Linked DNA regions of Duganella zoogloeoides. The protein of the gene in region 1 binds, or shares a complex with, the protein of each later gene. Links are inferred from orthologs where the notes say so. Each region holds a gene or a part of one and is shown on either strand. Other genes may lie near its edges.

Region 1 (15,621 bases):
GGCGGATTTCCGGACGGTCCAGCGGCGTATCGACGTTCAGCATCACCTGCTTGTTGAGCACCAGCATTTTCGGCTGGTTCTGGGTGATGTTGGTTTGCAGCTCGCGGCGGACCTTGCCGGTGAAGTCGCCGACGATCTGGTTCATCAGCTCGCCCATGATGTTGGACACTTCGTCCGACGTGTGGGCGGTGGCCAGTTCCGACTTCGGCATGCCCATGGTGAGCATGTAGCGCTCGTAGATTTCCATCGCGGTGGCGGCGCTGAAGTTGAGCACCACCAGGCCGGTAAAGCCGCCGTCGAACAGCACGAAGCAACCGATGTCCGGCTTCAGGCCGATCTTGGTAATGCGCTGCACCATGCCCGAATAGTTCACGCGGCTCTGCGTGGCCACGTTGATCACGCGCGATACGGAATCGCACAAGCTCTTCAGCACATCCTCGGTGCCGTAGACAACCGTTTCTTTCTCAAAACTCATGGTGAACCTCTGTGACCTTTTCAATTGTAAAAGCTGGGCGCAGGTGCGCGCTGCGCAACGACCGCGTCCCGAGTTAGAAGAATAACCAGATGCAAGATTCACGTCCACCGATACCTGCGATTTCATGAAACATTTGTGCCGAAATGCAAATTCTGTGAGCCATCCGCCTATGCCTCATAGCAGACCTTGTTCGTTTCAAATCGAATTTGATTTCCGGTAACATTCTCCGGCATTACCGCCACATCAAACATATCGAATCAACCATCAATCCCGGGGAACACCAATGAACAATTTCCGCTCACGATTACGGACGGCGTGCGCGCTGGCCGTGGCCGCCCTGCTGGCAGCCTGCGGCGCCGGCGATGGCGCCAACCGGCAACCGGCTGCCAAGACCGCCAGCTTCGCCGCCACCACGGTGCTGGCCGGAAACGATGCGCTGGTGCTGCCACTCGAAGTGCTGGGCAACGGTTCGCCGACCACGCCAGTGATCGCCGAAGCGCGGTTGGGCCTGGCCGCCGACAAGCTCGGCGCCGCGACACAATTGTGGTTCCAGTGCCACCGCTGCGGCTTCTACGGCGCGCCCGAATTCGAGGCCACCACCGCCCTGCCCGTCAAGATCAAGGCCAGCATGCGCATCCTTGGCGGCGCTGGCGACGACAGCAACGCGCCGTGGATCGACGTTACCGATGCCAACATGGTGCTGGCCGATGACGAGCGCCTGCATGGCGGCATCAACGGCGGCTTCTACACTACCCGCATCACCGTGCCGCTCGACGCGGCAGCCAGGGCGCGCCTGGTGGCGCTGCCCGGCATGAACCGCATCCAGTTCCGCTTCAACGGCACCGACGGCGAATCGAACGGCTACCGCATCCTCAACCTGCAATTGCAGGACGCCAGCGCGGCGCAGGTGGACACCACCACCGTGCAGCACTTCGATCCGCTGAGCGAGCGCGGCACTGGCAACCTGGCGCAAGCCGGCATCGATGCCGGCAAAGCCTTGTGGTACGCGCATGGCAACAACGCCAAGTCGGCCATCGTCACCCGCAAGCTGCAGGCCGCGTGCGCTTCGTGCCACGCCGACAATGGCCGCGACCTGCAGTACTTCAATTATTCAAACAATGCCATCGTCCAGCGCAGCCGCTTCCACGGCCTGTCCGACATGCAGGGTGCGCAGATCGCCGCCTTCCTGCGCGCATCGCTCAAGGACGTACCCTACGTGGCCAGGGCGCGACCATGGAATCCGCCATACCAGCCCGGCCCCGGCCTCGATTGCACTACCGCTGCTTGCGCTACCGAATGGTCGGCCGGCGCCGGCCTCGATGCGGTACTGACCAATCCGGCCGATGCCGTGAAAGCGCTGTTCGGCAAGCCTTTGAACGCGCCGCTGGCCCTCACCCAGGCCGACATCGACCGCGTGATGAATCCCGACGCCACCATGAACGTGCGCGAGACCGCGATCCCGATGCAGTTCCCCGACTGGAATGCCTGGCTACCCACCACCCATCCGCTCGACATCTGGCCCACGACTGCAGACGGCAGCGGCTTTACCAACGGCATCCAGCATCCGAACGAAGGCTGGCAAAATCCCAATGGCCGTTACCATGACCTGATCAACTGGTTCGAGCAGCACAAGAACCCCAACGGCAACCGCGCCGATTACAGCCACCTGATCCCGGACCTGCGGGTGCAGATCAATGCCATGATGACGTTTACCGGGTGGGACGCCTATAAATTCCTCGGCGGCGGACGCGGCAACCACATTGCCGACAACGGCCAGCAATACGGCGCCCAGCGCGGCGCGGCCTACCTGCAAACCCTGGCCAACAGCACCACCATGGCCGCCGCCAAGCCGCGCGACTTCACCACGAACGCCTTCATCGAACGCGCGGTGGCCAGCATGTTCCACTGGAATGTGGTCAAGCAGTGGGAACTGGCGCAGGACTACCAGCTCGAAGGCAACCAGACCTGGTTTATCGGCGACAAGGATAAAACCACCGGCCAGTGGAAGGGTCGCGGCGAGGCGCACGGCTGGCCGTTCCAGACCGTCAGCCTGTTCTTCCTGGCGCCGCACATGGTGTACCAGGAGGACAAGAACGCAGCGGGCAAGATCACGCGCGAATGGTATACGGCATGGGAGGCGGACAACATCGTCGGCTCCTACTACCGCAGCAACCAGTGGTACCAGTTGCAGATGACGGTCAATCCCGGGGGCCAGAGCGGCTGGGTGAACTACCCGATGGACTGGCCGTACCTGACCGCGTTCGACGAATACATCGGCGACCTCGTGGGCTCCGGCACACCGGCGGCGCGCGCACTGCAAAACAGCCACAACGTCCGCCTGCTGCAAGGACGCATCAAGGGCGCGCAATACGTCAACAACGCTATCCCGATCTGGGACCCGAACGGCCCCACCGGCTACGACAACGCCGCCCGCTACGGCCGCGCCCAGATCGTCAAGCACCTGGCCACCGCCAACTTCCTCGACAAGGCCACGCGCGAAGGCGTACAACCCTCGCGCTACCGCTTCCTCGACGAACTGCAGCCGGGCCTCTACCTGAAAACCGTGAACGGTGCGATCGGCCAGTTCAACGCGCTGTATACCCACCAGCCAGCAAGCGCCTGGCGCCGCTGCGACCCGGCCAACACCGAACTGGGCGAACCGGAAAACGTCGCCGGCTTCCGCTACTGCCTCGACCAGGCCAGGGCGCCGCTGGGCCAGTATCCGGACGGCGGCTACTACATGATCACCAACAACCTAGGCCAGGTGACCACCGAGCAGACCGAACAATACGGACTGTGGAAGGCAACGCAGATGGGGGCGGAGCCGGCGCGGTTGAAGGTGTGGCGGGATTGGACTGAGGCGGTTTGGCCGTGAGGTAAGCAAACTTCGGGGGAATAGTTACGCCCCCGAAGTTTTTTTTGGGGGCGGTAAACGAAAAAGGCCACGTTTCTCAACGTGGCCTTCTTGTATTCTGGCTCCCCGACCTGGACTCGAACCAGGGACCTGCGGATTAACAGTCCGTCGCTCTACCAACTGAGCTATCAGGGAATTGTGTCGCTTGGTACTACCCGATGCATGCTGCGAGCTCTGCATTCATCGGTTCACACAGCACCGCGGCGCTGTGTTGAAATTCTGGCTCCCCGACCTGGACTCGAACCAGGGACCTGCGGATTAACAGTCCGTCGCTCTACCAACTGAGCTATCAGGGAAAAGAGGCAACATTTTATACTGTTTGCCTTGCACTTTCAAGAAAGAATTCTTTCAGTGCAATTCTTAACGGTACGTCTTGTTGCCATCTCGAATCACGTTACCGCGATCCGAAGAAGCAAGATTTTAGAGTACTTTGGCGATGGCGTCAATAACGGTATCGATGTTGCGCGAGTTCAGTGCTGCCACGCAGATACGGCCCGTGTCCACGGCGTAAATCGATTGCTCGCGCAGCTTGCCGACCTGCTCCTTGGTCAGGCCCGAGTACGAGAACATGCCCACCTGGTCGCGCACGAAGTCGAAATCGTGCGACGGCGCCTTGGCTTTCAGCTTGGCGACAAACGCTTCGCGCATTTCCTTGATGCGTACGCGCATGCCGGCCAGCTCGTCTTCCCACAACTGGCGCAGTTCCGGCGTGGTCAGCACGGTGGCGACGACCTTGCCGCCATGGACCGGCGGGTTCGAGTAGTTGGTGCGCACCACGCGTTTAACTTGCGACATCAGGCGCGCAGCTTCTTCGCCGCTGGCGGCCACCACGCTCAGGGCGCCCACGCGCTCGCCGTACAGCGAGAACGACTTCGAGAACGAGTTCGAGACCAGCAGCGGGCCGCCGGCGTCGGCAAAGCGGCGCACGACGGCGCCGTCTTCTGCGATGCCCGCGCCAAAGCCCTGGTAGGCCATGTCGAGGAACGGCACCAGGCCGCCGGTGGTCACGGCTGCAATCACTTCATCCCACTGGGCGGATGTCAGGTCGGCGCCGGTCGGGTTGTGGCAGCACGCGTGCAGCAGCACGATCGAGCCGGCAGGCATGGCCTTGATGTCGGCGATCATGCCGGCGAAGTTGACGCCGTGGGTGCCTGGGTCGTAGTAGCTGTAGTTGTTGACGGTGAAGCCGGCGCTTTCGAACAGCGCGCGGTGGTTTTCCCAGCTTGGGTCACTGATGTAGACCTGGGCATCGGGCGCGAAGCGCTTGAGGAAGTCGGCGCCGATTTTCAGGGCGCCGGTGCCGCCGATGGCTTGCACGGTAATCGCGCGCTTCTCTTGAATTACCGCGCTGTCGGCGCCAAATACCAGCTCTTGCACCGCCTTGTCGTAGGCAGCCAGGCCTTCGATGGGCAGGTAGGTGCGCGGCGCCGGCGCGGCGATCAGGATTTCCTCGGCCTTCTGTACGCAAGCCAACAGCGGCACCTTGCCATTGTCGTCATAGTAGACACCGACGCCAAGGTTGATCTTGGCCGGGTTCTGGTCGGCGTTGAAGGCTTCGGTGATACCCAGGATCGGGTCGCGTGGGGCCATGTCGATGGCGCTGAACAAGCTAGGATTCGTCATGATAAGATTGGATTCGATTTGAGCGGTTCGCAGTGGAAAATTTTGACAGCGCCCCTTACTAGTATCCGAAAATTAGGCCGCTGGCAGGCCGTCATTCTAACAAAGGTCTGATCAAGATGGCTGAATTACCCGTAATAGACACTTCTGCGGCAACCGTGGTCACCTTCCCCGACTCGCCCTACAAGCTGCACCAGCCGTTCCCGCCGGCCGGCGATCAGCCCACAGCGATCGACCAGCTGTGCGAGGGCATCAACGACGGCCTGTTCTTCCAGACCCTGCTCGGCGTGACCGGTTCCGGCAAAACCTACACCATGGCCAACGTGATTGCGCGCCAGGGCCGCCCTGCCATCGTCTTCGCACCCAACAAGACCCTGGCCGCGCAGCTGTACTCGGAGTTCAAGGAATTCTTCCCCGAGAACGCGGTCGAATACTTCGTCTCGTACTACGATTACTACCAGCCCGAAGCCTACGTGCCGCAGCGCGACCTGTTCATCGAAAAGGACTCGTCGATCAACGAGCATATCGAGCAGATGCGCCTGTCGTGCACCAAGTCGCTGATGGAGCGGCGCGACGTGGTGATCGTGGCCACCGTCTCGGCCATCTACGGTATCGGTAACCCCAACGAATACCACCAGATGATCCTGACGCTGCGCGCAAAAGACCGCGTCTCGCAGCGCGACATCATCGCGCGCCTGATCCAGATGCAGTACACGCGCAACGAAGTCGATTTCGGCCGCGGCACCTTCCGCGTGCGCGGCGACACGCTCGACATCTTCCCGGCCGAGAATGCCGACCTGGCCGTGCGCCTCGACCTGTTCGACGACCAGCTCGAATCGATCCAGCTGTTCGATCCGCTCACGGGCCGCGTAAAACAGAAGATCCCGCGCTTTACCGTCTATCCCGGCTCGCACTACGTCACGCCACGGTCGACCGTGCTGCGCGCGGTGGAGTCGATCAAGCTCGAATTGCGCGACCGCCTCGAATTCTTCCGCAACGAAAGCAAGCTCATTGAAGAGCAGCGCCTCGAGCAGCGCACCCGGTTCGATCTCGAAATGATGCAGGAAATCGGTTTTACCAAGGGCATCGAGAACTACTCGCGCCACCTGAGCGGCGCCATGCCGGGCGACCCGCCCCCTACCCTGGTCGATTACCTGCCCAAGGACGCGCTGATGTTCATGGACGAGTCGCACGTGCTGATCGGCCAGTTGAGCGCCATGTACAACGGCGACCGTTCGCGCAAGACCAACCTGGTGGACTACGGTTTCCGCCTGCCGTCCGCGCTCGACAACCGGCCATTGAAGTTCGAGGAATTCGAGCAGAAGATGCGCCAGACCGTGTTCGTCTCGGCCACCCCGGCCGAGTACGAAAAGACCCACGCCGACCAGGTGGTGGAACAGGTGGTGCGCCCCACCGGCCTGGTGGACCCGTTGATCATCGTGCGCCCGGCCAGCTCGCAGGTCGATGACCTGATGTCCGAGATCACCGACCGCGTGGCCAAGAACGAGCGGGTGCTGGTCACCACACTGACCAAGCGCATGTCCGAGCAGCTGACCGAGTACCTGAGCGACCATGGCATCAAGGTGCGCTACCTGCACAGCGATATCGAGACGGTGGAACGCGTGGAACTGCTGCGCGACCTGCGCCTGGGCACCTTCGACGTGCTGGTCGGGATCAACCTGCTGCGCGAGGGCCTGGACTTGCCCGAGGTGTCGCTGGTGGCGATCCTCGACGCCGACAAAGAGGGCTTCCTGCGCTCCGAGCGCTCGCTGATCCAGACCATCGGCCGCGCCGCCCGTAACCTCAACGGCGTGGCGCTGCTGTACGCCGACCGCATGACCGATTCGATGGAGCGCGCCATCGGCGAAACCGAACGCCGGCGCGCCAAGCAGATCGCCTTCAACACCGCCAACGGCATCGTGCCGCGCGGCGTGCAGAAGAAGATCAAGGACATGATCGACGGCGTGTTCAGCCCTTCGGAGGCGAAGGAAGAACTGGCGGTGGCGCAGGAATCTGCCAAGTACGAATCGATGAGCGAAAAACAGATCGCCAAGGAGATCAAGCGCCTCGAAAAAGCCATGGTCGATCACGCCAAGAACCTCGAATTCGAAAAAGCCGCGCAAGTGCGCGACCAGCTGCATGGACTCAAGAAGCAGCTGTTCGGCGCCCCGGGCGCGGATACGCTGCCGTCATAAAGGTTACACAATGAATCCAATTCTGAGTAGTGGCCCGCTGGGCATGCCCTGGGCCACCATGGACCCGTTTTTATTCTGCGTCCACCATGTCGACGGCTACCCGCAAGGTAACGGTCAGTATGGCCCGGCCACGCCGCTTTCCGGCCGCAACATCGGCCAGGATTTCGCCAATGTCGACGGCTGGAATATGTACCACGGCCAGCAGATACCGGGCTTCCCCGGCCACCCGCATCGCGGTTTCGAAACCGTGACTATCGTGCGGCGGGGCCTGATCGACCATGCCGATTCGCTGGGCGCCGCGGCGCGCTTCGGCGCCGGCGACGTGCAGTGGCTGACGGCCGGTCGCGGCATCGTCCATTCCGAGATGTTCCCTCTGTTGAAAACCGATGCCGACAACCCGCTCGAGCTGTTCCAGATCTGGCTCAACCTGCCCGCGCGCAGCAAGATGGTCGAACCGCATTTCACCATGCTGTGGTCCGAAGACGTGCCACGCCAGGTGGTGGCCGATGCTTCCGGCGCGCGCACCGACGTGCTGTGCGTCGCCGGCCAGTTGGCGGAATTAAAACCGCTGGCGCCCCCACCCGATTCGTGGGCAGCCGCCGACGACAGCGACGTGGCGATCTGGGTGATCACGATGGAACCGGGCGCCGAGTGGACCCTGCCGCCAACGCGCGGTGCGCAGACCAGGCGCGCGCTGTACTACTTTGACGGCGACGGCGCCACCATCGGCGGCCAGTCGATCGCAGCGCGCAGCGCCAACGACCTGCGCACCGACGCCCCGCTGCTGTTGAAGAACGGCGCCAAACCCGCGCAGTTCCTGGTCCTGCAAGGCCGCCCGATCGGTGAGCGCGTGGTGCAGGCCGGCCCGTTCGTGATGAACAGCGAACAGGAAATTCGCCAGGCCCACGCCGACTACCAGCAGACCGGTTTCGGCGGCTGGCCGTGGCCCGACATGGCGCCCGTCCATGGCGACGATCCTACCCGCTTTGCGCGTCACGTCGGTGGCCGGGTGGAGCGCCGGGAAGGCTGACTCTGTAGGGAACTCGAAAAACCTACTGCGCGGCCCGCTACCGCTCCGTTGCTCAGCGTACCTCGGTACGCCTGCGCTACTCGCGACGATAACGAACCGCTCGCTACGGTTTTTCGAGGTTCCCTATAGTCCCTGCACGAAGTTGGCGACCGCATCGAGCAACTGCGGCGCCACCGGCAGCTCATTGCTGCCGTACGACTTGACCTGCAAGGCCTGGTCGTCGCCGACGATTTTCAACAGGTGGTTCATGCCCTCGACGATCACCACCTTGGCGGCCGGCTGGGCCTTGGCCAGCGCTTCGGCATCGGCCACCTTCACCTGGATGTCGGACGTGCCCTGCACGATCAGCACCGGCATGGTCAAGGCGGCGATGGCGTCGCGCGGCTCGTGGCGCAGCGACGAAATCAGGTAAGGCTGCACCGACGGCCGGTACAACATCATCAGCTCAGGCGGCACCGCGTCCGCCAGCTTGCCCTCCTTGAGCGACGCCACGATGCGGGTGTGCTGCGCAAACTGTTCGGGCGCCAGGTGGGGTTTCAATTGCTCGTCGAGCACTTCATCGAGACCACGCCCTATGCCAGCAATCTCCACGCACCCATCGGCCGCGCCGCGCCGGCAGGCGCCTGCTGCGATCAGCGCGCCCTCGCTGTGCCCGGCCACCACCACCCTGGAGAAGCGCGGATCGGTTTTCAACTGGCGGATCCACGCTACCGCGTCGTTGACAAAATCGTCGAAGCGCAGATCAGCCTCGCTCCACTGCGGCGAGACGCTCGCTGCAATCAGCCGCTTGTCGTACCGCACCGAGGCAATGCCACGCGCCGCCAGCCCTTCGGCCACCATCTTCAAGCTGTCATTGGCGCCGGGCAGCGCGATGCTGTTGCCGTTGCGGTCGGTGGGGCCGGAGCCGGCGAGCAGCAGCACGACCGGAACCTTGCCGCTCTCCCCCGCCTTGGGCGCCAATTCCGTACCGCGCAGGGTGCCGCCACCGACATCGAGCGTCACTTCACGCGCCGCAAAGGGTAACGCAGGTGCGACCGGTATGACGGGCGCGGCGGGCGTGGCCCGTGTAAGGGCTGGCGCGGGCACGGCCGGCACAGTGGGTACAGCGGGCGCGGCGGATACAGTCGGCGCAGCGTGTACCGCAGCATTGGCCATCGAGCAGAACAGCAGCGTGCACAAAGGCAGCGTAATACGCATCAACGGACTCCTTGAAAGGGATGGAAAGGCGGCTCAGCTGGATTCAAGCGTACCCGCTTTTTCCAGCCGCTTGTAGCACGCCAGCGAATAGAGCGCCGCAACCGGCGCCCACCAGAACATCAGCAACAGCACCAGCCAACCCGGCGCGCCAGCCAGCACGCCGACCAGGCCCAGCACACCGCTGGCAACCATCAGCCTGGCACCGAGGCGATGAGTCGCATACCACACGCGGTCGCTGCTCAGGGTCCAGGGCGTGCGGATGCCGAGGCAGAAATTCTTGCGCACCTTGCCCAGCGGGTTGCCGACCAGGATCAGCACGATACACATCCCGGCTGGCACCGCGCCGTCCATCGGCACCTGGCCGCCGGTGGCGGCAATCAGCACCAGCAGGTGGACATACGCCAGCAGCACCACGACCACGCCGGTCGAATACAGCCAGGTGGACTCGAACGCGGTGACGCCGTAGCGGCGCGGTGACAGCCATGGCAGCGCCAGCCCGAGCAGTGCGACCAGCGTCATCAAGCCGGGACCCAGCAGCCACAGCATGGCGCGCGGGCCATGGCCATCGACTTCGCCGGCGGCATTCCAGTGCAACGGTATGTGCTCGGGCAACGCCGGGAAGTAATGCCAGGTGACGGCGCTGACCAGGACGATCAATACGAGGCAGATGGTAATGAAGCGGGTTTTCATTTTTTCCTCCCGGTGGGTTCGGTCAGGTCCATCATCCACGCGACGACGTCCTGCAGTACGGTGGTATTGAGGCTGTACCAGATGGTCTGCCCTTCGCGCCGGCGCGCGATCAGGTCGGCCTCCACCAGTACCGCGAAGTGGTGCGACATGGTCGGCTTGCTCGTGTCGAAACGCTCGGCCAGGTCGCCGGCCGTCATCTCGCCATCGCGCAGCAGCCGCAGGATCTCGCGCCGCGCAGGATCGGCAATCGCCTTGAACGCGCTATTGGTGGCACTCATGTTGAGATAAACATCTAATTAGATAATTATCTAAATATAGAGGAATGGGAACAAGCGGTCAAATAATTTCACTGACCGGTGGCCTGACGGGCGTCTGCACGCTACCGATGGAAGTCGATCTGGAAAGTGACAGGGCCGACTAAGGCAACCTCATGTTGAATGGCGGGTTCCACGATACCCGGCTGATCCGGCGTCAACAGAATCTCTTCCGGTTCGCGCCGTGCATCGGTGATCCGGTAGAGCAGGCTTCCTTCCAGAATGGTGATGCGGCCCCATACATCGGCAGCGGTGGTATGCGCGCGCTGCAAGGCTGCGGGTACGGTGTCCTGGGTAAATACAGGGGTGCTACGGTAGTGTGCGGCGCTGGAAGGTATGGTGTTCATGCGGTATCTCCTGAGGTTGAAATATGTTGCGCTTGCAAAATACGTTGGTTCAAGATTAGCTGATAGTGGCCCTTCGGACGATGCCGCCCCCCAACTAATGGTAGAGCTTGAGGGCCGTGCGGTTACAGGGCAAATATTAATTTTTCAAGTGCATTGACAGGTTTATTTTTAAAGATGTATTCTACCTACATGTTTTGTGATCCGGCCGATTACATGCCTTCTTCTAGCAATATCACACTGACGGGAGCAAAAAAATGAAAACAAGTGACCACATCGCATTGGACGACCACCATGCCGCCCGCAACATTTCTGATCGCATCGCATTGGGGATCACCCTGACGCTGCGCTTTTTCGCCGACACCTTCTTCGCTAAGCGCTACGGCAACCGCGCCATCGTGCTGGAGACCGTCGCCGCAGTACCGGGCATGGTTGGTGGAATGCTGGTCCACCTGCGCTGCCTGCGCTGGATGGTGGATGACAACAACTGGATCCGTACGCTGCTGGACGAGGCTGAAAATGAACGCATGCACTTGATGACATTCGTCGAGATCGCCAAGCCCAGCTGGTTTGAACGCGTCGTGATCCTGGTTGTTCAGGCCCTGTTTTTTATGTTCTTCTTCCTGCTTTACCTGGTCTCTGCCCGTACGGCCCACCGCCTGGTCGGCTATTTTGAGGAACAAGCGGTGGTGAGCTATACACTCTACCTTGAAGAGATCGATGCTGGACGGGTTGAGAACGTGCCGGCGCCAGCGATCGCCATCGCTTACTGGAACCTGCCTGCAAATGCCCGCTTGCGTGACGTGGTAGTGGAAGTGCGCAAGGATGAAATGGGTCACCGCAATGTGAACCACGGATACGCCGATGCACTTACTCCTGTCAGCATCGACCTCAAAGCATAATCTTCGTCCGCCAGACGGGTAAAAGCCGCACAAGTACAAGGATCAGCAATGGCATATCACGAACTCACTGCCGCATCGATAACGATGCTTGTCCATCAGTTTTATGACGATGTACGGGGCGACGCAGAGCTTTTCCCAATCTTCGAGGCTGCCATCGGCGCGGACTGGGCGCCGCATCTCGACCGCATGGTCGACTTCTGGGCGACGGTGATGTTGGGAACAAAAAGCTTCCAGGGGAATGTCTTCGGCAAACACATGCTGCTGCAAGGAGTCACCAGCGAACACTTTGTGCGCTGGCTTGCCAAATTCAAGGCGGTCAGCAGCCGTCTGTTCAGGCCGGAAATCGCAGCGCAATTCCACATGACCGCTGAGCGAATTGCAACTTCACTCGAGTATGGATTCTTCGGCGAAAAAGACTTCGCACCGCCAACTCTGCACCGTAGAAATAACCTGCCTGGAACATCGGTTATTTGATACCAGCATCAGCATACGCGCGGCAAACTTACCGCCCTGCGCACGCTGGCGCTATCAGAAAGCGTAACGCGCGCTGAACTTCACGGTGCGCATCGGGCCGCCCACCGAGTTGGGCACGCCGAGGTTGGCATTGTCGCCGCCGAGACGGTTTTGCGGATTACCGGGGCCGCCGCCCCAGCCGTCGTAACCGCCGTAGTTGATGCTGTTGAACAGGTTGAGCACGTCCGCGCGCAGCGACAGCGCGCCGAACGCGAACTTGACTTCCTTGGCCAGGCCCACGTCCACCTGGCGGAAGTTGCTGCCCTTGCCTTCGGCCGCCACGCAGCTGGTGGAACCGCGCGAGCAGTCGGTGATCCGGTACGGCAGGCCCGAGCCGACCGTCACTTTCCCCGACACCATCAACCCGAACGGCAGCAAGCCGTCCGACACGCCCGCCACCACCAGCCGGTGCTTTTCGACGTCGGTCGATGGATTCCAGGCAGTGGCGTAGCGGCCGTAGGTCCAGTTGAAGGTGTTGTTGGTCCACTCGTTGTTGGTGGTTTCGCCGCGGCTGTAGGTGTACGTCGCGCCCAGGCTCCAGGTGGACGCCTTGGTATAAGGCTTGTCCAGTTTCAGGTAAATGTTCTCGGCCTTGGCCTGGGTGATGAAGTCACCGAGCACCAGGGTGCTGTAACCCGGCACCGAGCCGAACAGCGGATCGATCGGGCTGCCGTTGCCCCAGGTGCCGTTGACGTCGCGGTTGCCGCCGAACCAGTTGAATTGGTTGCGGCTGCGCGAATTGGTGTAACCCACTTCGCCGTTCCAGCGGCCCAGCGCCTGGCGCAGGCCAACGCTGAACTGGTCGGTGTACGCCATCTTGTGGTTGTTCCTGATCAGCCAGATTTCGCCGCCCGGCTGCGAGTTCTTTTGCGCCTCGTCGAGCGCGTGGTTGGCAATTGCGCGGTCATACGCCCTGCCCCAGCCAGCAAACAGCACCGAGGCGCGGTCGCCGTTGATATCGTACGACAGGCCCAGGCGCGGCGCCCACGCATCCTTGAACGGCTTGCGGCTGTTGCCGTTGCTGATGTAGTCGGCGATGTTGACGCCGCCCTTGGCCAGCGACTGCGCATAGGTCTGGCCGGCAGCGGCACCGTCGCGGGGATCTTGCCGGTCGAAGATGGCCGCGCGGTCGGCCGGCGTGGCGTAGCTGTCGTTGAGCATATTGCTCTCGTAGTCGTAGCGCACACCGAGATTGAGCAGCAGCTTGTCGGTGGCCTGCCAGTCGTCCTGGAAATAAATACCGTACTGATTGTTGGAGAACGCCACGCCAGCGGACGGAATTGCCGGCTCCGAGCGGATCAGGCTCGGGATCCCGGTGGTGGTGTCGATGCGCTCCCAGCGCTGCTCGACCGCGCGCGCGGTGCCGGACAGGTTGTAATCGATGCGTTTCACCTTTACCCCGGCCTTGAAGGTATGGTTTTCCAGCCCGCTATAGGTGAGATCGTCCTGCAACAACAGGCCGCGCTGCTGGCGGAACTGGTTGTTGGGCGAGCCGCCGGTGATCAGCACATCGACCACGTTGTTATCGGAGTTGCTGGGAGAGACCTGGTAACGCACGTACGGGTTGGCCGCCTCAGAACGTGGGTTCCAGCTGTATTTTTCGTAGCCGAAGCGCGCTTCGTTCAAAAAGCCCTTGTCGCTCCACTCGTGCTTGACGTCGAAGCGGTCTTCATCGTTGGTACGGTCAAGAACGTTTTCGGCGACGCTGAGCTTGAGGTCTTCGGGGATCAGGTCGGACTCGCGGCGCACGCGGGCAGTCGCCTCCATGCGCTGGTTGCGCGAGATCTGCGCATCGACTTTGACCAGGAGCAGGTCTTCCTTGAAGCTCGATACTTGCGAGCCCTGGCGCGCCAGCAGCGACGGCACGATACCGGCATCGGGCAGCAAGTCGGTGCGCTGCGCAATCACCTGGCGCGGGCTGTCGATCTTCTTGCCCTCGTAGGCGATGAAGAAGTGCGCGACGTCTTCCTTGATCGGACCGCCGAGCGTCACGCCATACTGGTCCTGCGACGACGACGGCCGGCCCACGCCCTGGCGCTCGGACTCCTTCTGAAACGGGTCCTTGGCAGTGAGGTTGGTGCCGCTGTGGTCCCAGAACACGTCGCCGCTCAGGGTATTGCCGCCCGACTTGGTCACGGCGGTAATCGCCGCGCTCGACACCTGGTCGAACTCGGCCTTGTAGTTTTGCGCGATGACCTTGTACTCGGCCACGGCCGATTGCGGGAACGGATTGCCCCGGCTCGAATCGAGCCCAGACACGCCGCCACGCAGGATATTGTTCTTCTGGCTGACGCCATCGATGAACACGTTGACATTGTCCTGGCTCTGCGCGCCGCTCTGCATCTTGACGTTGCCGGCAGTATCGACATTGAAGCGCACGCCGGGCGCCAGGTCGGCAAACGACAGGAAGTTGCGGGTGACCTGCGGCAGCTTTTCGATCTGCTGGCGCGACACCGACGTGCCCACCTCGGAACCGGTCACGTCGCGCCGCGACGCCGAGCCGGTGATCACCACCTGCTGCACGCCCGCCTGCAACTGCAGGTTGACCTGGCTGGTCTGGCCCACGCTGACGGTGACCGGTTCAGCCTGCTGCTCGCCCACGCGGATGCGGTAGGTGCCGGGCGCCACGCCGGTGAGCACATAGCTGCCGTCGGCGCGGGTGGTGGTTTCATACTTATAACCGTTGAGTTCGTTGGTGGCGGTGACAGCGGCGCCAGCCGAGGGTGCTGCGCCGCTGGCAACCTGGCCTTGAATGGTGGCGGTACTGAGCTGGGCGTGCGCCAGCGGGGCCACCATCAGCGCGGCGGCAAATGTTGCGGCCAGCGCGGTGGACATGACGGACAGGCGAAAGGCAGGCGTATGCCGGGCAGAGCTATTCATGGGTACTCCTGGTTTTGTCGTTCGGAATAATCACCAGGCATGGCGCCGCAAGGGGGCGCCGATGATGCTGACAGTGGTGAGGCCGCGCGCCCCCGACGCAGAGACGGGGGCGCATCACTATGTAAATTGTTTACATTGTTGTTTCAGCCACTGTAGCGCCGTTGCTCGCGCACTGTACAGCTTTTTTTCAATCGGGACGCGGTCCTGCGGCCTACAAGGTCTTGACGAACTCGCGTATTCCGCTCAGCAGCATCTCGATCGACATCGCGGTCAGAATCAGCCCCATCAGCCGCTCGAACGCGGTCATTACCTGCGGACCCAGCACTTTTTGCAGGCGCTCGGCGGACAGGAACACGGCCAGCCACACCACCGCCACGGCAGCGAGCGCCGCCACGTGCACCAGCACTTCACCGGTGCTCTCGCTCGAGAACAGCAGCACGGTCGCCAGCGCGGACGGGCCGGCCAGCGCAGGAATGGCCAGCGGCACGATGAACGGCTCGGCGCCATCGGTGCGGCCCAGCACGCCATCGGGATGGGGGAAGATCAT
Region 2 (15,632 bases), 3.6 Mb from region 1 along the record:
CCTGGTCAACCTGATTCAAAGCGCGGTGGAAATCGTGCTGTTCTATCACCCAAGTGTTTGGGCCTTGTCGCGCCGCATCCGCATAGAGCGAGAACAAATCGCCGATGACCTGGCAGTGTCCATGCTCGGTCAACCGCAGATGCTGGCAAAGGCCTTGTCCGAGCTGGATAAATTCCAGTTCGATACCGTACAACTTGCCCACGCGGCGCATGGAGGAAATCTTATGTCTCGTATTAAACGCTTGCTGCGTCCCGATGTCGAACCGGTCAGCTGGAAAATGGTGGTCCCGCTGCTGGGCCTGTGCGCAGCCAGCGCCGTATTCTATGTGCAGGCCGCGCCCAACCCGCCGGCCGCTGCGCAGCCTGGCGCCGCACTGGCGCCGACAGCGGCTGCCGTGGCCGCTGTGCAGGAGGCATCGAATGCGCTTGATGTGTCGAATGCTACAGATGCGGCCGATGCGCCGAGTTCGCCCGATGCGATGGATGCGGCCGAGGCGTCGGAAGTTGCTGCTTCTGCCGAGCCGTTAGCCGCAGTGGCCCCGGCCGCGCCGGCCATGCCCGCACTGCCGCCAGTCCCTGCCGCGCCGAAAGCTGTTCCGGAACTGGTCGCGCTCGCTGCCCCCGCAGCCCCCGCTGCCCCCGCAGCCCCCGCTGCGCCGGCAGCACCAGCAGCTCCAGCGGCCCCAGCAGCCCCGGCAGCGCCGATGGCTGACCATGCCATGCAATCCCAAGTCAGTATCGAGGGGATGACCATGCTCAGAGGCAAGCGCGACAGCGCGTATGCGCTGGTGCCGCTCGACCGTAGCCGCATGCTGATCGCCGGCAACACCGACGACATGCTCAAGGTGGCTGACCTGCGCAAGACCATCAAGGGCGAATTCATCTGGTTTGCCGAGCGCGACAAGAGCTACGTGATCGAAGACCCGGCGCTGGTGGCGCAAGCGATTGCCGCCTGGGTGCCGGTGCAGAAACTCGACGCGCAAATGAAGGTTCACGGCGACAAGATGCAGGCGCAAGGCAAGGTGATGGAAGCGGCCGCCGAGAAAATGCGCCTGAACCTGGAGGCCAATGGCGGGCTGCGCGAGGTCGAGCAGCGTGGCCACGAGATCGGCCGCGCCGCCGCCCAACAGGCCATCATTGCCCAAAGCCTGGCACAGGTGGCGCTGGAGCGCGCGGCCTTGCCCGCCTCGGACACCGACAAGCGGGCCGCGCTCGACGCCCGGCGCGCGCAGTTGCAGGCGCAGCTGGCGCCACTGGCGCGCGAGATGGACGCCCAGCAACTCCGCCTGGTGGCGCAGTCGGCCAAAGTGGGCCAGGACATGGGCCGCCGCATGGCCGAACTGAGCAAGCCGATGGGCGTGATAGGCCGCGAAATGGGCGCACTGGGGCGCCAGCGTGCGCAAGCCCAGCGCGAGGCCGAACTGGCCATGAAAGCGGTATTCAAACAAGCGCTCGGCAGCGGCAAGGCCGTGGCCACCACGCCGTCGGCCTGATGGTGCGACTGGCACCCCGGGCGTGATGCCCGGCGTGCCACCTTGCCCAACCGGCGCCAGCACCCGCCAGCACGGCGTCACTTTGCCGCCATGCGACTGCCAACCGACTGCCTGCCGGCTGTCAAACGACTGCCAACTGGCTTCCAACTGGGTGCCACTGACTATCCACCGACTGCCAACGCGCGACCAACCTGGCGCCAGCCGGTGTCCGGGCCCGACGCGGTGGCTGGCGGTGCTTGACCAGGCATCCCGGTATAATCACGGGATGCAAAATCTTCTCCATAACCTGAACGACGAACAACTGGCCGCCGTCACCCTGCCGGCCCAGAGCGCCCTGATCCTGGCGGGCGCCGGTTCCGGCAAAACCCGCGTGCTGACCACCCGTATCGCTTGGTTGATCCAGACCGGGCAGGTGTCGCCGTCGGGCATCCTGGCCGTGACCTTTACCAATAAAGCCGCCAAGGAGATGATGACGCGCCTGTCGGCCATGATGCCGATTAACACGCGCGGCATGTGGATCGGCACCTTCCACGGCCTGTGCAACCGGCTGCTGCGTACGCACTACCGCGACGCCGCGCTGCCGCAGACGTTCCAGATTCTCGATTCGCAAGATCAGCTGTCCGCCATCAAGCGCCTGATCAAGGCCAATAATGTCGATGACGAAAAGTTTCCACCGAAAGAGGTGATGTACTTCATCAACGGCGCCAAGGACCAGGGCCTGCGTGCCGACAAGATCGAACCGTACAACGCCGATGAGCGCAAGAAGGTCGAGCTCTACCAGCTGTACGACGATCAATGCCAGCGCGAAGGCGTGGTCGATTTTGCCGAGCTGCTGCTGCGCACGTATGAACTGCTGAGCCGCAACCAGCCGCTGCGCCAGCACTACCAGCAGCGCTTCCAGCACATCCTGGTCGATGAGTTTCAGGATACCAACGATTTGCAGTACAAGTGGCTCAAGCTGCTGGCCGGCCATGGCGAAGGCGGCGGCGGGGCCTTGTTCGCGGTTGGCGACGACGACCAGAGCATTTACGCGTTCCGCGGCGCCAACGTGGGCAACATGATTGCGTTCGAGCGCGAGTTTCACGTCAAGAACCTGATCAAGCTGGAGCAGAACTACCGCTCGCACGGCCATATCCTCGATGCGGCCAACGTGCTCATAGCCAACAACAGCAAGCGCCTGGGCAAGAACCTGCGCACCGACGCCGGCCACGGCGAGCAGGTGCGCGTGTATGAAGCCACGTCCGACCTGGGCGAGGCGCAGTGGATCATCGAGGAAACGAAAAACCTGATCGCCGACGGCGCCGCGCGCAGCGAAATCGCCGTGCTGTACCGGTCCAACGCGCAGTCGCGCGTGATCGAGCACGCGCTGTTCTCGGCCGGCATTCCGTACCACGTGTACGGCGGCCTGCGCTACTTCCAGCGCGCCGAGGTCAAGCACCTGATCTCGTACCTGCAATTGATGGACAACCCGCACAACGACTCGGCCTTCATGCGCGTGGTGAACTTCCCCACGCGCGGCATCGGCGCCCGCACCATCGAGAACTTGCAGGGCGCGTCAGCCCAGTACGGCGTGTCGCTGTACGCGGCCGTGCCTTACATGACCGGCAAGGGCGGCACGTCGCTGGCCGGGTTCGTCAAATTGATCGAAAGCGCGCGCTTCGAGAGCCAGCAGATGGCGTTGCCGGAGCTGGTGCGCCTGGTATTGGAAGCGAGCGGCCTGCTTACCCACTACCAGACCGAGAAGGAAGGCGCCGACCGCATCGAAAACCTGGAGCAAATGGTCAGCGCCGCCACCCAGTTCGTGGCGGAAGAGGGCTACGGTCACGGCGCCCCCGCGCACCTGGGGCCGCAGTCGCAGGCGCAGGCGGGCGCGGCCATTGTCAACGAGGATGGCGTCGAAATTTTAGATGCCGACGCGCCGCTGGCTACCGTGATGTCGCCGCTGTCGGCGTTCCTGTCGCACGCATCGCTCGAAGCGGGCGACAACCAGGCCACGGCCGGCCAGCAGGCGGTGCAGATGATGACCGTGCACTCGGCCAAAGGCCTGGAATTTAACAACGTGTTCATCACCGGGCTGGAAGAGGGCCTGTTCCCGCACGAGAGCAGTTCGCGCGAGGAGGGCGGCGTGGAGGAAGAGCGGCGCCTGATGTACGTGGCGATCACGCGCGCGCGCCAGCGCCTGTACCTGTGCTTCGCGCAAACGCGCATGTTGCACGGCCAAACCCGTTACAACATGAAATCGCGCTTCTTCGACGAGTTGCCGGAAGATGCACTCAAGTGGCTGTCGGCCAAGGCGCAAACCCACTGGTTCGCCAACAAGAAAACCGCGTGGGACGAGGCGCCATTGATCGGCTCGGACAATGCGATCGCCCAGAAAATGCAGCAAAAGTCATCGGGCTGGCGCATCGGCGAATCGGTCGAGCATGCCAAGTTCGGCGAGGGCGTGATCGTCAACATCGAAGGCAGCGGCGCCAATGCCCGCGCGCAGATCAATTTCGGCAGCGCCGGGATGAAGGTGCTCGATTTGAGTATTGCCAAGCTGGAGCGGTTGGGGCGATAACTGATACAAGAAAGGGCGCACTCTGCGCCCTTTTTTTACGCCATCGTATCCGGCCTGTCGTGCTTTTCCAGATCCACCGGCGCCGCTGCCTGCGGGTGGTCGAACATGTCGCGGTACGCCACATACAGGGTGCAGTGCGCCAGCACGATCAACAGCAGCAACAGCGTGAAAATCCCCGCCATCGCCATTTGCGACGCACCGAAGATCATCGCGACGATGTTGGAGCTGACGAAATACAGCAGGTGCAGCGCCGCCGTCGCGATGAACATCGGCTTGAAGGCGCGCACCACCGATACCACGCTGAAGAACAACGCCTTGCCCACCGTGATTTTTTGCCAGAACACCAGCGGCGCGGCAAAGCAGGTCAGGATCCAGGTGATGGTGTACATGGCCGAGGCGATCAGCATCGGCACCACCATGGTTTGCAGCAGGGCGGGATCGACCTTGTCCGGATGCTCGGCGATGCGGGCCAGCACGTCGCCCGACATGCTGTAGACCACGACGGCAGCGAGCAGCAATACCACCAGGTTGAGCGCGCCCAGCGTCAGCAGCGGACCGCGGGCAGGCTTGCGGAAGCCGCTCAGCAACAAATTGGGCAGTGCGCGCTTGCCCTCGTCCGCGTGCCGGCAACCTTCGAGCATGGCCACCGAAAATAGCGGAGTGAGCAGGAATACGGCCAGTTGTCCGACCGGGATGATCATGATGAACATCGACAGGAACATGCAGCAAAAGAACAGCGCCATCAGGCCGCCGGGTTGCTTGCGGAACAGCAGCAGGCCCTGTTTAACCCAGTGCACGCCGGTGCGGGCGGTGTATTTAGTCATCAAAAAAGCTTCGGCGCCAGCGTGGCGATACGTTCGCGCAAGATGCGCTCAAAGTGGGTGGGATCGTGTGGCGTAAGCATTTCTGCCTCCCGCGGCTGGTAGTAATCATACAGCCGCGAGAGCCAGAACCGCAGCGCGCCTGCGCGCAGCATCGGTTGCCAGGCGGTTTGTTCGGCGGCGGTGAACGGCCGCACGCCGTGGTAGGCGTCGAGCAGGGCGCGCACGCGCGCCACGTCGAGCACGCCGGTGTCGAGATCGATACACCAGTCGTTGACGGTGACGGCCACGTCGAACAGCCAGGTGTCGCAGCCGGCAAAGTAAAAGTCGAAGAAGCCGGTCAGGCGCTCGCCGTCGAACATCACGTTGTTGCGGAACAGGTCGGCGTGCACGGGTCCGGTCTGCAACTGCTTATATGTGTCGCAACCGGCAAATGCTTCCTGGAAATGCATCTCGGCCCGCAGCAGGTGCGCATTGCTGTCGGACAGGTGCGGCAAGACCTTGGGCGTGGTGTCGTTCCACCAGTCCAGGCCGCGCAGATTCGGTTGTTGCAGCGGATAGTCGCGGCCGGCCAGGTGCATGCGCGCCAGCATGGCGCCCACTTCGGCGCAGTGCACCGGTTGCGGCGCCATTTGCGAACTGCCTTCGAGCTTGGTGACGATGGCGGCCGGCTTGCCGTGCAGGGCGACAATCAGCTCGCCCCGGTGGTTGGGAATCGGCGCCGGCACCAGTACCTGGCGGTCTGCCAGGTGGCGCATCAGTTGCAGGTAGAATGGTAGCTGCTCAAACGACAGGTTCTCGAAGATAGTGAGTACATACTCACCTTGCTCGGTGTCGAGGAAAAAATTGCTGTTTTCGATGCCGGAAGCGATGCCTTTCAAGGCGGTTGGCTTGCCGAGGGGAAATTGCGTGATCCACTGGTTGACGTCGTCCAGGGTGACCGGAGTAAACACTGCCATGAGAAGCTTGATGGGTTCGGTGAACGGGCGCGCCGCTGCACAGCGTGCGCGCCGAAATCCTGCGCTGCGCCGGAGCGCAGCCGCAGGTGCTTATTTGGTGACGGGCGCGGCGGGCGGCGGTACGTCAGTGGTGCTGTCGTCTTCTACCGGGGTCTTTTTCTTGGGGCCGCCGAATTCCAGCACCTTCCATTGCGGGCCACTCAAGGTAGGGCCCGGACCTTCGCCGACCGGTACCGGGCCGGCCGGGTGGGCCGGACGCACGGTATAAGTGCTGCCACCGGCGGTAACGGTGGTGTTGATCAGGTTGCCGTTATTGTCGCGGTTATCCTTGATCTGGGTACCCTGCTGCGACTGGTTGGATCTGACGTTGACGCCATCTTCGGTGACCTCCTCCAGCTTTTCCAGCTTGGGCGGCTTGTCGCTGGGCGGCGTTTGTGCCATGGCGTGAGCGCCGATGGCGAGGAGCAGGACAGGCAAAAGGGAGGAGGTGCGCTTCATGATGGATCGCCTTGACGTAGTCTGACCGGGTGGGGAATGCGTGATATTTTTAAGTATGGTCCATTGTAACAAACGTGCACGAATCCCTGCTCTAAAAAGCCCATTTCCGCCTCTTCAGTAAGGTTTCCTTAAGAAACCATTTCAGTTTTGGAAATCCCGTGCGGCGGGCGAAGCGCTGCTTAAAACCTGCGATAATGCGCCATTCACTCTGCGAGTCGCCGCTGCTGTTACTGTTGCGGCCACCGCACGCCCCTCACATAGATCAGTTTCTTATGCAAAATACCCTGCTGTTAGTCGACGGTTCCAGTTACCTTTATCGCGCTTTCCACGCGCTGCCCGACCTGCGCAGCCCGGACGGCTACCCCACCGGCGCCATGCACGGCATGGTCAATATGTTGCGCCGCCTGCGCGCCGACTACCCGGCCGCCTACATCGCCTGCGTGTTCGACGCCAAGGGTAAAACCTTCCGCGACGATATGTATCCCGAATACAAGGCCACGCGCGCGCCGATGCCGGACGACCTGCGCCTGCAGATCGAGCCGATCCACGAGGCGGTCAAGGCCATGGGCTGGCCGATCCTGATGGTCGATGGCGTGGAAGCGGACGACGTGATCGGCACCCTGTGCGTGGATGCGGTCAAGGCCGGCATGAAGGTGGTGGTGTCCACCGGCGACAAGGATCTGGCGCAACTGGTCAATCCGAACGTCATGCTGATCAACACCATGAACAACGAGAAGATGGACGAAGCCGGTGTGCTGGCCAAGTTCGGCGTGCCGCCGAACCGCATCATCGACTACCTGACCCTGATCGGCGACACGGTCGATAACGTGCCGGGCGTCTCGAAATGCGGCCCGAAAACCGCGCTCAAATGGCTCACCGCCTACGACTCGCTCGACGGCGTAATGAGCAATGCCGACAAGATTACCGGCGCCGTCGGCGAAAACCTGCGCACCGCGCTGGCCTGGCTGCCGCGCAGCCGCGAGCTGATCACGGTAAAAACCGACTGCGACCTGGCCGATCACATGATGTCGATCAGCGAATCGCTGGTGGCGCGGCCCGAGGATGGTCCCACCCTGGTCACGTTCTTCACCACGTACGGCTTCAAAACCCTGATGCGCGAGCTGAGCGCGGTGACACCCACCGCTGCGGCCACGGCTGCTGCTGCCAAGGCAGTACCGGCCGGCGGCGCGGTCTCGGCCACGCAGGACATGTTTGGCGAGCCGCCCAAGGTCAACGTCAACTACGAGATGGTGCTGACCGACGCCCAGCTCGATAAATGGCTGGCGCTGATCGATGCGGCCGTGTTGACGGCAGTCGATACCGAAACCACGTCGCTCGAACCGATGACCGCGCAACTGGTGGGCATCTCGCTGTCCACCGAGCCGGGCATGGCCTGCTACATCCCGGTCGCGCACGCGTACGCGGGCGTGCCGGAGCAGCTGTCGCGCGAGCACGTGCTGGCAAAACTCAAGCCATGGCTCGAAGACGACAGCAAGCTCAAGGTGGGCCAGAACCTCAAGTACGACAGCCACATCTTCGCCAACCACGGCGTCCAGCTGCGCGGCATCCACCACGACACCCTGCTGCAATCGTACGTGTTCGAATCGCACCGCACCCACGGCATGGACGACCTGGCCCTGCGCCACCTCGATCACACCACGATTCCGTTCGTGGACGTATGCGGCAAGGGCGTCAACATGATCACGTTCGACAAGGTGGAACTGCAACGTGCCACCGACTACGCGGCCGAGGACGCCGACATCACCTTGCGCCTGCACGGCGTGATGGCGGCCCAGGTGGAAAACGACGACAAGCTCAACTACATCTACCGCCAGATCGAGCTGCCGACCGCCGTGGTGCTGCAAAAGATCGAACGCAACGGCGTCCACATCGACGCCGCGCTGCTCGACATCCAGTCCGCCGAACTGGGCGCGCGCATCGTCGAACTCGAAGCACAGGCGCACGAGTTGGCCGGCCAGCCGTTCAACCTCGGTTCGCCCAAGCAGATCGGCGAAATTTTCTTCCAGAAGCTGCAACTGCCGGTGGTGAAAAAGACCCCGAGCGGCGCACCATCGACCGACGAGGAAGTGCTGCAAAAGCTGGCCGAGGACTACCCGCTGCCGAAAGTGCTGCTCGAATACCGCAGTCTGTCCAAGCTCAAGTCCACGTACACCGACAAGCTGCCCAAGATGATCAACCAGGACACCGGCCGCGTGCACACCAACTACGCGCAGGCGGTGGCGGTGACGGGCCGGCTGGCATCGAACGACCCCAACCTGCAAAACATCCCGGTACGCACCAGGGAAGGTCGCCGCATCCGCGAAGCGTTCATTGCGCCGCCGGGCAGTCACCTGGTGTCGGCCGACTATTCGCAGATCGAGCTGCGCATCATGGCCCATATCTCGGGCGACGAAGCAATGCTGCGCGCCTTTGCCGACGGCGAGGACATCCACCGCGCCACCGCCGCCGAGATCTTCGGCGTGCCGCCGGCCGAGGTGACCAGCGAGCAGCGCCGCTACGCCAAGGTGATCAATTTTGGTTTGATCTACGGCATGAGCGCGTTCGGCCTGACCGCCAACCTGAACATCGAGCGCGCCGCCGCGCAAAATTACATCGACCGCTACTTCGCGCGCTTTTCGGGCGTGAAGCAGTACATGGACGACACCCGCCTGCAGGCGAAAGCGCGCGGCTACGTGGAAACCGTGTTCGGCCGCCGCCTGTGGCTGCCTGAAATCAATTCCCCGAACGGCCCGCGCCGCCAGGGCGCCGAGCGCGCGGCAATCAACGCGCCGATGCAAGGCACGGCCGCCGACCTGATCAAGCTGGCCATGGTGGCAGTGCAGAACTGGCTGGAAGCGGACAAATTGCAAACCCGCATGATCATGCAGGTACACGACGAACTGGTGCTGGAAGTGCCCGATGCCGAGCTGGAGCTGGTCAAGCAGAAGCTGCCGGAACTGATGGCAGGCGTGGCGCAATTGAAAGTGCCGCTGCTGGCGGAAGTGGGTGTCGGTAAAAACTGGGAAGAGGCGCACTAATTTAGTTATTTCACTGACGGAGAAAACGCATGGATGACTTGCAACGCGACGCAGAGAGTTTGTTGAAAACCCCGCTATCGGACGGCCTCGACCGCCGTGACTTCATCAAGGTCGCGCTCGGTACGGGCTTTGCCGTGGCCGCCATGCCGGTGGTCGCGCAAAACGTCATCAAGACCGATACTGCCGGCCTCACCGCCGGCACCATCACGCTCGACGTGGCTGGCCAGGCCGTGCCGGTCTATCGCGCCCAGCCGGAAGGCAAGACCAACCTGCCGGTGGTGCTGGTGATTTCCGAAATCTTCGGCGTGCACGAACATATCGCCGACGTGGCCCGCCGCTTCGCCAAGCTCGGCTACCTGGCGCTGGCGCCCGACCTGTTCGTGCGCCAGGGCGACCCGCAAAAGGTCGCCTCGATCGCCGAACTGCAACGCGACATCATCGCCAAGACCCCGGACGCGCAGGTGATGACCGATCTCGACGCGCTGGTGGCATGGGCCAAGGCCAACAACGGCAATCCGGACAAGATCGCCATCACCGGTTTCTGCTGGGGCGGCCGCGTGACCTGGCTGTACGCCGCCCACAATCCGGCCATCAAGGCCGGCGTGGCGTGGTATGGCCGGCTGGTGGGCACTACCAGCGCCAACACGCCCAGGCATCCGGTCGATATCGCGCCATCTCTGACCGTGCCGGTGCTGGGCCTGTACGGTTTGAAAGATACGGGCATTCCGCAGGAATCGGTCGAAGCGATGAAAGCGGCGCTGGCCAAGGGCGCAAACAAGTCGACTTTCGTGGTCTATCCGAACTCGGGCCACGCCTTCCACGCCGACTACCGGCCCAGCTACGTCGAGGCGGACGCCAAGGATGGCTGGGGCCGCATGCTGGCGTGGTTCAAGCAGAACGGCGTGGCGTAAAGCCAGACTAAAGAGGGACCGATGGGCCAGGAAGGCTGTTTTTAGCCAAAAATGAGCAGAAATGCGTGCCGGGCGGTAAAATAACGCCCCGGCCCCCTCTGTGGACGGGCCAGGCACAAGAGGCTATACCATCGATCCCGTACTCATTTCCATCATTCTGGCGACCACGCTCGCCGGCGTCGTCAGCATATCGGCCGCTGCCGTGTTCTCGTTTACGCTGCTGTCGAAGGTGGTCGAGCGCATGGTCAGCCTGTCGGTCGGCCTGATGCTGGCCACTTCGCTGCTGCATGCACTGCCTGAAGCATTCGATTCCACCGCCAGCCCGCGCAGCCTGTTCGCGACCCTGCTGGCGGGCCTGCTGGCGTTCTTCGTGCTGGAAAAGCTGGCCATCATGCGCCACTCGCACCACCACGAACACGACGGCCATCACCACCACCACGGCCACGACAAGTCCGAGGCCGGCAAGGCCGGCTGGATGATCCTGGTCGGCGACGGCATGCACAATTTTACCGACGGCATCCTGATCGCGGCCGCCTTCCTGGCCGACCCGCAACTGGGCCTGGTGACGGGCCTGGCCATCATCGCCCACGAAATCCCGCAGGAAATCGGCGACTTCATCGTGCTGCTCAACGCCGGTTTTTCGCGCACGCGTGCCTACATCTACAACCTGCTGTGCAGCCTGTTGTCGATCGCCGGTGGCCTGCTCGGCTACTACTTCCTCGACCGCGCCAGCAGCCTGATCCCGTACGTGCTGGTGTTTGCGTCGTCGGGCTTCATCTACATCGCCGTGAGCGACCTGATGCCCCAGATGCAGCGGCGCGCCACGCTGCGCGAATCGGTGCAGCAAGTGCTGTTGATCGCCACCGGCGTGGCGATCGTGGTGTTCTTTACCAGTCACCGCTGACCATAAAGCCCAGCTTGCTTGCAGTCTGGAGCGGGAGGGGTAAGATGGCGGGATGGACCTTCCTTCTCAAAAGCAGGCAGCGGCGCTGGCAGCACTATCGGCTGCGGACTCTGCGCGCCTTGAGCGTCTGGCAAGCAAGGCCAACGTCAGCGTGGACAGTATCTGGCCCGAGATTTACCTGTACGGCTTCGACGATATCGAGGATTCGGTGCAAGCCAATCTCAATGCCGATGAGGACATTGCAGCAGGGTGCACTGTCGCTCACGACGATGTGATGGCACAGGCACGACGCATCTTGGACGCCAATGTGCGCGGCAAGCGTAAAGCAGGCTAAGCGGACTGTAAGGTGGTCGGCAGCCGCACAGCGAGCGCTCGACCAGACCATGGCGCACGTCAACGCGCAGGATTATTCCACCGGACTCCTGGTATTGCAGAGGGTCACTAAGGTGATCGACCTTTTGTCTACTCAGCCTGATATCGGCACGCGACGTATTTGCCAGCGCTACGCCGCTATCCGGTTCCCAAAACTGGACACACCATCGAGTATCGTGTGACAGCCAACGACATCGTCATCGTCCGTTGGGTACGCAATGTAAGAATCCGAAAAACTTAATCCTGTCCCGTCGCCACCGGCCGCGCCGGATCGGCGCACCACTGGCTCCACGAACCCGGGTACAGCGCCGCGCCCGGCAAGCCCGCCACTTCCAGCGCCAGCAGGTTGTGGCAGGCGGTTACGCCCGAGCCGCATTGCATGATCGCCTGCGGTGCGCTGGCAAACAGCGGCGCCCACTCGGCCTTCAATTGCGCCGCATCCTTGAAACGGCCGTCAGGCGCCAGGTTATCTTTGAAAAAGCGGTTACGCGCGCCGGGGATATGCCCGCCCACCGGATCGATGGTTTCGTTCTCGCCGCGATAGCGGTCGGCGGCGCGCGCATCGACCACGGTTTTATTTTGCGTGGCCAGGTTGGCCACCACATCGTCCACCGCTACCGTCTGCGTCAGGCTTGGCCGTTCGGCAATAGCACCCCGCGCGCGTGGCGCCACCGGCGTGACCAGCGGCTCACCGGCGGCCTGCCAGGCGGCCAGGCCGCCGTCGAGCACGGCCACGGCCGGGTGGCCGATCCAGCGCAGCAGCCACCACAGGCGCGCGGCAAACATGCCGCCGTGGGCGTCGTAGGCCACCACTTGCGTGTCGTCGTCGATGCCCCAGGCGCGCAGCGTCTCGATCAGGACGGTGCGCTCGGGCAGCGGGTGGCGGCCACGGAATACGCCGTCGAGCCCGGTCTTGGCGCCGGACAGGTCGGTATCGATATTGGCGAACTGGGCGTTCTGGATGTGGCCGGCCGCAAAGGCGTCGCGGCCGGCGTCCGGGTTCATCAGGTCGTGGCGGCAGTCGAGCACGACCCAGCGGCTGTCGAGAACGTGCTGGGCCAGGTCGGCGGCGCTGATCAGGGTGGTATGCATGGCGAACACTCCGTGGACTACACTTCGCTGGAAATCGGGTCGGCCTTGTCGATGGCCTTGCCGCGCTCTGTATTGCGGGTATTGTAGAACGTTGCGGCCACGCCGGAAGCGAGAATGATGGCGATGCCGGTCCAGCTCATCCAGCTGAACACGTCGCCGAACACCAGCACGCCCCAGATGCTGGAAAACACGATGCCCGTGTATTGCAGGTTGGCCACCACCAGGGTCTGGCCCAGGCGGTAGGCGCGCGTCATGGCCACTTGCGCGCTGGTGGCGCAGATGCCGATGCCCAGCAGCAGCAGGCCGCCGTGCCAGCTGTTGATCGGGTGCCAGGTCACCGGCTGGTCGCCGCTGAGCAGCAGGTTGCCGAGCAGGCCGGCCACGATGTTGGTGACGGCAAAATAAAACACCACGCGGCTTTCCGGTTCGCCGGCCAGGCCCAGCTTGCGCACCTGCATATAGGCCATGGCCGTCAACAGGCTGGAGAACAGGGCGACCAGGGCAGGCGTGAGCTGGTTGGCGTGGAAGGCCGGTTGCAACAGCAGGACCACGCCCACAAAGCTCATCATCACGGCCATCATCAGCGGCCACTTGATGTCGCCCTTGGCGTGCCACCAGCCGAGCGCGAACAGCCACACGGCGATCCAGATCGGCGACAGGTAATTGAGGGTCATGGCCGTGGCCAGCGGCAGTTCGGCAATCGAGTAATACCAGAGCCACAGCGACACCACACCAATGATGCAGCGCCACAGGTGGGCCAGCGGCATGGTAGTGCGGAAACTGCCGCCCTGCGACTTGATGATGATGGCCAGCACGATCACGCCGACCACCCCGCGGTACATGACGATTTCGGAGGTGGAGAATTCTTCGGATGCCAGCTTGACGCACACCCCCATGACGGCGAACATAAAGCTAGCGAACAACATCCAAAGCGATTGCATCCAGTTTCCTTTTTATAAATCTATCTTGGATCGGTACCATTCGTGGAAGTGCTGCATGCCATCTTCCATCGGTGACTGATAAGGGCCGGCGTCGGTCTCGCCCCGGGCGCGCAGGGCTTTGCGACCGGCATCCATGCGCAAGGCGATTTCGTCGTCTTCCGACACGGTTTCCATGTACGCGGCGTGCTCGGCCTCGATGAACTCGCGCTCGAACAGCACGATTTCCTCGGGGTAGTAGAACTCGACCACGTTGCGGGTGCGCTGCGGACCATCGGGCCACAGGGTGGATACGACCAGCACGTGCGGATACCACTCGACCATGATGTTCGGGTACAGCGTGAGCCAGATCGCGCCATACGGCGGCGCCTCGCCACCACGGAATTTCAGTACCTGCTCCTGCCAGCGCTTGTAGACTTCGGAGCCGGACTTGAGCAGGCCCTTGTTCACGCCCACGGTTTGCACGCTGTAGTCCTGGCCGAATTCCCAGCGCAGGTCGTCACAGCTGACAAAGCCGCCCAGGCCAGGGTGGAATGGCTCGACGTGGTAGTCCTCCAGGTAGACTTCGATAAAAGTCTTCCAGTTGTAATCGCACGTTTGCACTTCCACGCGGTCGAACATATAGCCGGAGAAATCGAGATCCTTCGTGACCGAGAGGTTCTTGAGCTTTTCCATGACGTTATAGCCGTTCTGCTCGAACTGCAGGCCGTTCCAGCTTTGCAGCTTTGTCTTGGGCAGGTTCAGGCACGGCGTTTCGGCGAAGTGGGGCGCGCCGATCAGTTCACCCTTGAGGTCGTAGGTCCAGCGGTGCAGCGGACAGACGATATTATTGGCGTTGCCGCGGCCATTGAACATCAGCGCCTGCCGGTGGCGGCAGACGTTGGACAGCAATTCGAGCCCATTGGCGTTGCGCACCAGCATGCGGCCTTCGTTTTCGGCCGCGAGCGTGGCAAAGTCGCCGACCTCGGGCACCATCAGTTCGTGGCCGACGTAACGCGGACCACTCTGGAATAACTGCTGCTTTTCGCGCTGTAACAGCGCCTCGTCAAAATAGACGTCAACCGGAAGTTGCGCGTTAGAACGCGCCAGCTTGGCGTGGGTACCCAGATCGGACATCCAAACCCCCCTTAATTAAAATACATCAAACCAAGAAGAGACAGAATCCGCAAATTCCTGAATTCAAGTAAGTTGAAAATAGTATTTCGGACAGAACCGGCAATTATACCGTTTTTTACCGGGCGGGGGCAGAGGGAGCACTGGTCCAACTTGTAGGGAAATGCAAGAAATGCATGCACTTCACGTATACAGTGGCGATTACGATAAAATCCGTCATCCGTCCGGGTGGCGTCCGTATTGTTCCACCGGAGTGGGTGGTTTGTTCTAAAATAACGGGCTACACTGCCTGGCAAGCTTTTTTGCCTTGAAACCTGAGTGACCATGTCTGAAAACGACGAATAACGATGTCTAAGAAATTATCTGCCGAAGCTGCAACGACCGCCGCCGCCGCCAACGTCTCGTTTGAAGAAGCGATGGCAGAGCTGGCCCAACTGGTTGCGCAAATGGAAGCCGGCCAGCTGCCGCTCGAAGCATCGGTGGCCGCCTATGCGCGCGGTTCCGAGCTGGTCAAGCTGTGCGCGGCCCAGCTCGAAAAAGTGGAGTCCCAGGTCAAGGTGCTCGAGGGCGACATGCTCAAGCCATTCGAACAAGCCGCCGAGGCCGAACAATGACCGCCGCCTTCGACGACTGGATGAAAACCGTGCAGGCCGGCTCGGAAAACGATTTATCGGGTTTCCTGCCCGCTGCCACCGCCACGCCCACCAGGCTGCACGCCGCCATGCGCTATGCGCTGCTCGGTGGCGGCAAGCGCGTGCGACCGTTGCTGGCCTACGCGGCCGGCGCGCTGTTCGATGCCGATGCCGCCATCGTGGCGCGCGCGGCAGCGGCCGTGGAAATGATCCACGCCTACTCGCTGGTGCACGACGACATGCCTTGCATGGACGACGACGCGCTGCGCCGTGGCAAGCCCACGGTCCACATCGCCTACGAC

Evidence for each region.
Region 2: the proteins of uvrB (region 1) and SR858_RS02585 are in contact, whole or in part, in a crystal structure (PDB 7EGT), measured with the Thermus thermophilus proteins. The link is inferred for Duganella zoogloeoides from one-to-one orthologs. Residues at the interface, in WP_096411307.1 of Thermus thermophilus: Glu23, Leu25, Arg26, Asp27, Gly28, Glu29, Arg30, Phe31, Arg55, Glu326, Asp327, Phe328, Glu379, Ser382, Gln383, His398, Gly400, Arg401; in WP_096412145.1 of Thermus thermophilus: His654, Arg656, Phe657, Gln666, Asp668, Glu669, Lys680, Arg681, Leu682, Ser683, Lys685, Tyr686, Ala687.

The regions. Positions count from the first base shown.
Region 1 is NZ_CP140152.1:4,135,527-4,151,147, forward strand. Bases 4,667-7,666 are described here. They hold uvrB (excinuclease ABC subunit UvrB), read left to right. Parts: upstream 4,667-5,128; coding sequence 5,129-7,204; downstream 7,205-7,666. Other genes in these bases: SR858_RS18295 (amino acid aminotransferase), read right to left, coding at 4,667-5,012; SR858_RS18305 (pirin family protein), read left to right, coding at 7,215-7,666. Also shown: SR858_RS18275 (DUF3334 family protein), read right to left, coding at 1-475; SR858_RS18280 (hypothetical protein), read left to right, coding at 759-3,350; more of SR858_RS18295, read right to left, coding at 3,810-4,666; more of SR858_RS18305, read left to right, coding at 7,667-8,234; SR858_RS18310 (alpha/beta hydrolase), read right to left, coding at 8,358-9,431; SR858_RS18315 (SdpI family protein), read right to left, coding at 9,465-10,121; SR858_RS18320 (autorepressor SdpR family transcription factor), read right to left, coding at 10,118-10,399; SR858_RS18325 (DUF1971 domain-containing protein), read right to left, coding at 10,501-10,782; SR858_RS18330 (alternative oxidase), read left to right, coding at 11,037-11,681; SR858_RS18335 (group III truncated hemoglobin), read left to right, coding at 11,730-12,155; SR858_RS18340 (TonB-dependent receptor), read right to left, coding at 12,210-15,074; SR858_RS18345 (MarC family protein), read right to left, coding at 15,286-15,621. UniProt on the Escherichia coli protein: The UvrABC repair system catalyzes the recognition and processing of DNA lesions. A damage recognition complex composed of 2 UvrA and 2 UvrB subunits scans DNA for abnormalities.
Region 2 is NZ_CP140152.1:572,231-587,862, forward strand. Bases 1,394-4,404 are described here. They hold SR858_RS02585 (UvrD-helicase domain-containing protein), read left to right. Parts: upstream 1,394-1,757; coding sequence 1,758-4,052; downstream 4,053-4,404. Other genes in these bases: SR858_RS02580 (M56 family metallopeptidase), read left to right, coding at 1,394-1,492; SR858_RS02590 (BPSS1780 family membrane protein), read right to left, coding at 4,088-4,404. Outside these bases: more of SR858_RS02580, read left to right, coding at 1-1,393; more of SR858_RS02590, read right to left, coding at 4,405-4,876; SR858_RS02595 (homoserine kinase), read right to left, coding at 4,876-5,832; SR858_RS02600 (hypothetical protein), read right to left, coding at 5,923-6,330; polA (DNA polymerase I), read left to right, coding at 6,603-9,368; SR858_RS02610 (dienelactone hydrolase family protein), read left to right, coding at 9,398-10,279; SR858_RS02615 (ZIP family metal transporter), read left to right, coding at 10,482-11,183; SR858_RS02620 (hypothetical protein), read left to right, coding at 11,236-11,517; SR858_RS02625 (sulfurtransferase), read right to left, coding at 11,793-12,647; SR858_RS02630 (DMT family transporter), read right to left, coding at 12,665-13,588; SR858_RS02635 (aromatic ring-hydroxylating oxygenase subunit alpha), read right to left, coding at 13,601-14,701; SR858_RS02640 (exodeoxyribonuclease VII small subunit), read left to right, coding at 15,046-15,312; SR858_RS02645 (polyprenyl synthetase family protein), read left to right, coding at 15,309-15,632. UniProt on the Escherichia coli protein: A helicase with DNA-dependent ATPase activity. Unwinds DNA duplexes with 3'-5' polarity. Translocates on single-stranded DNA with 3'-5' polarity. Initiates unwinding more efficiently from a nicked substrate than double-stranded DNA.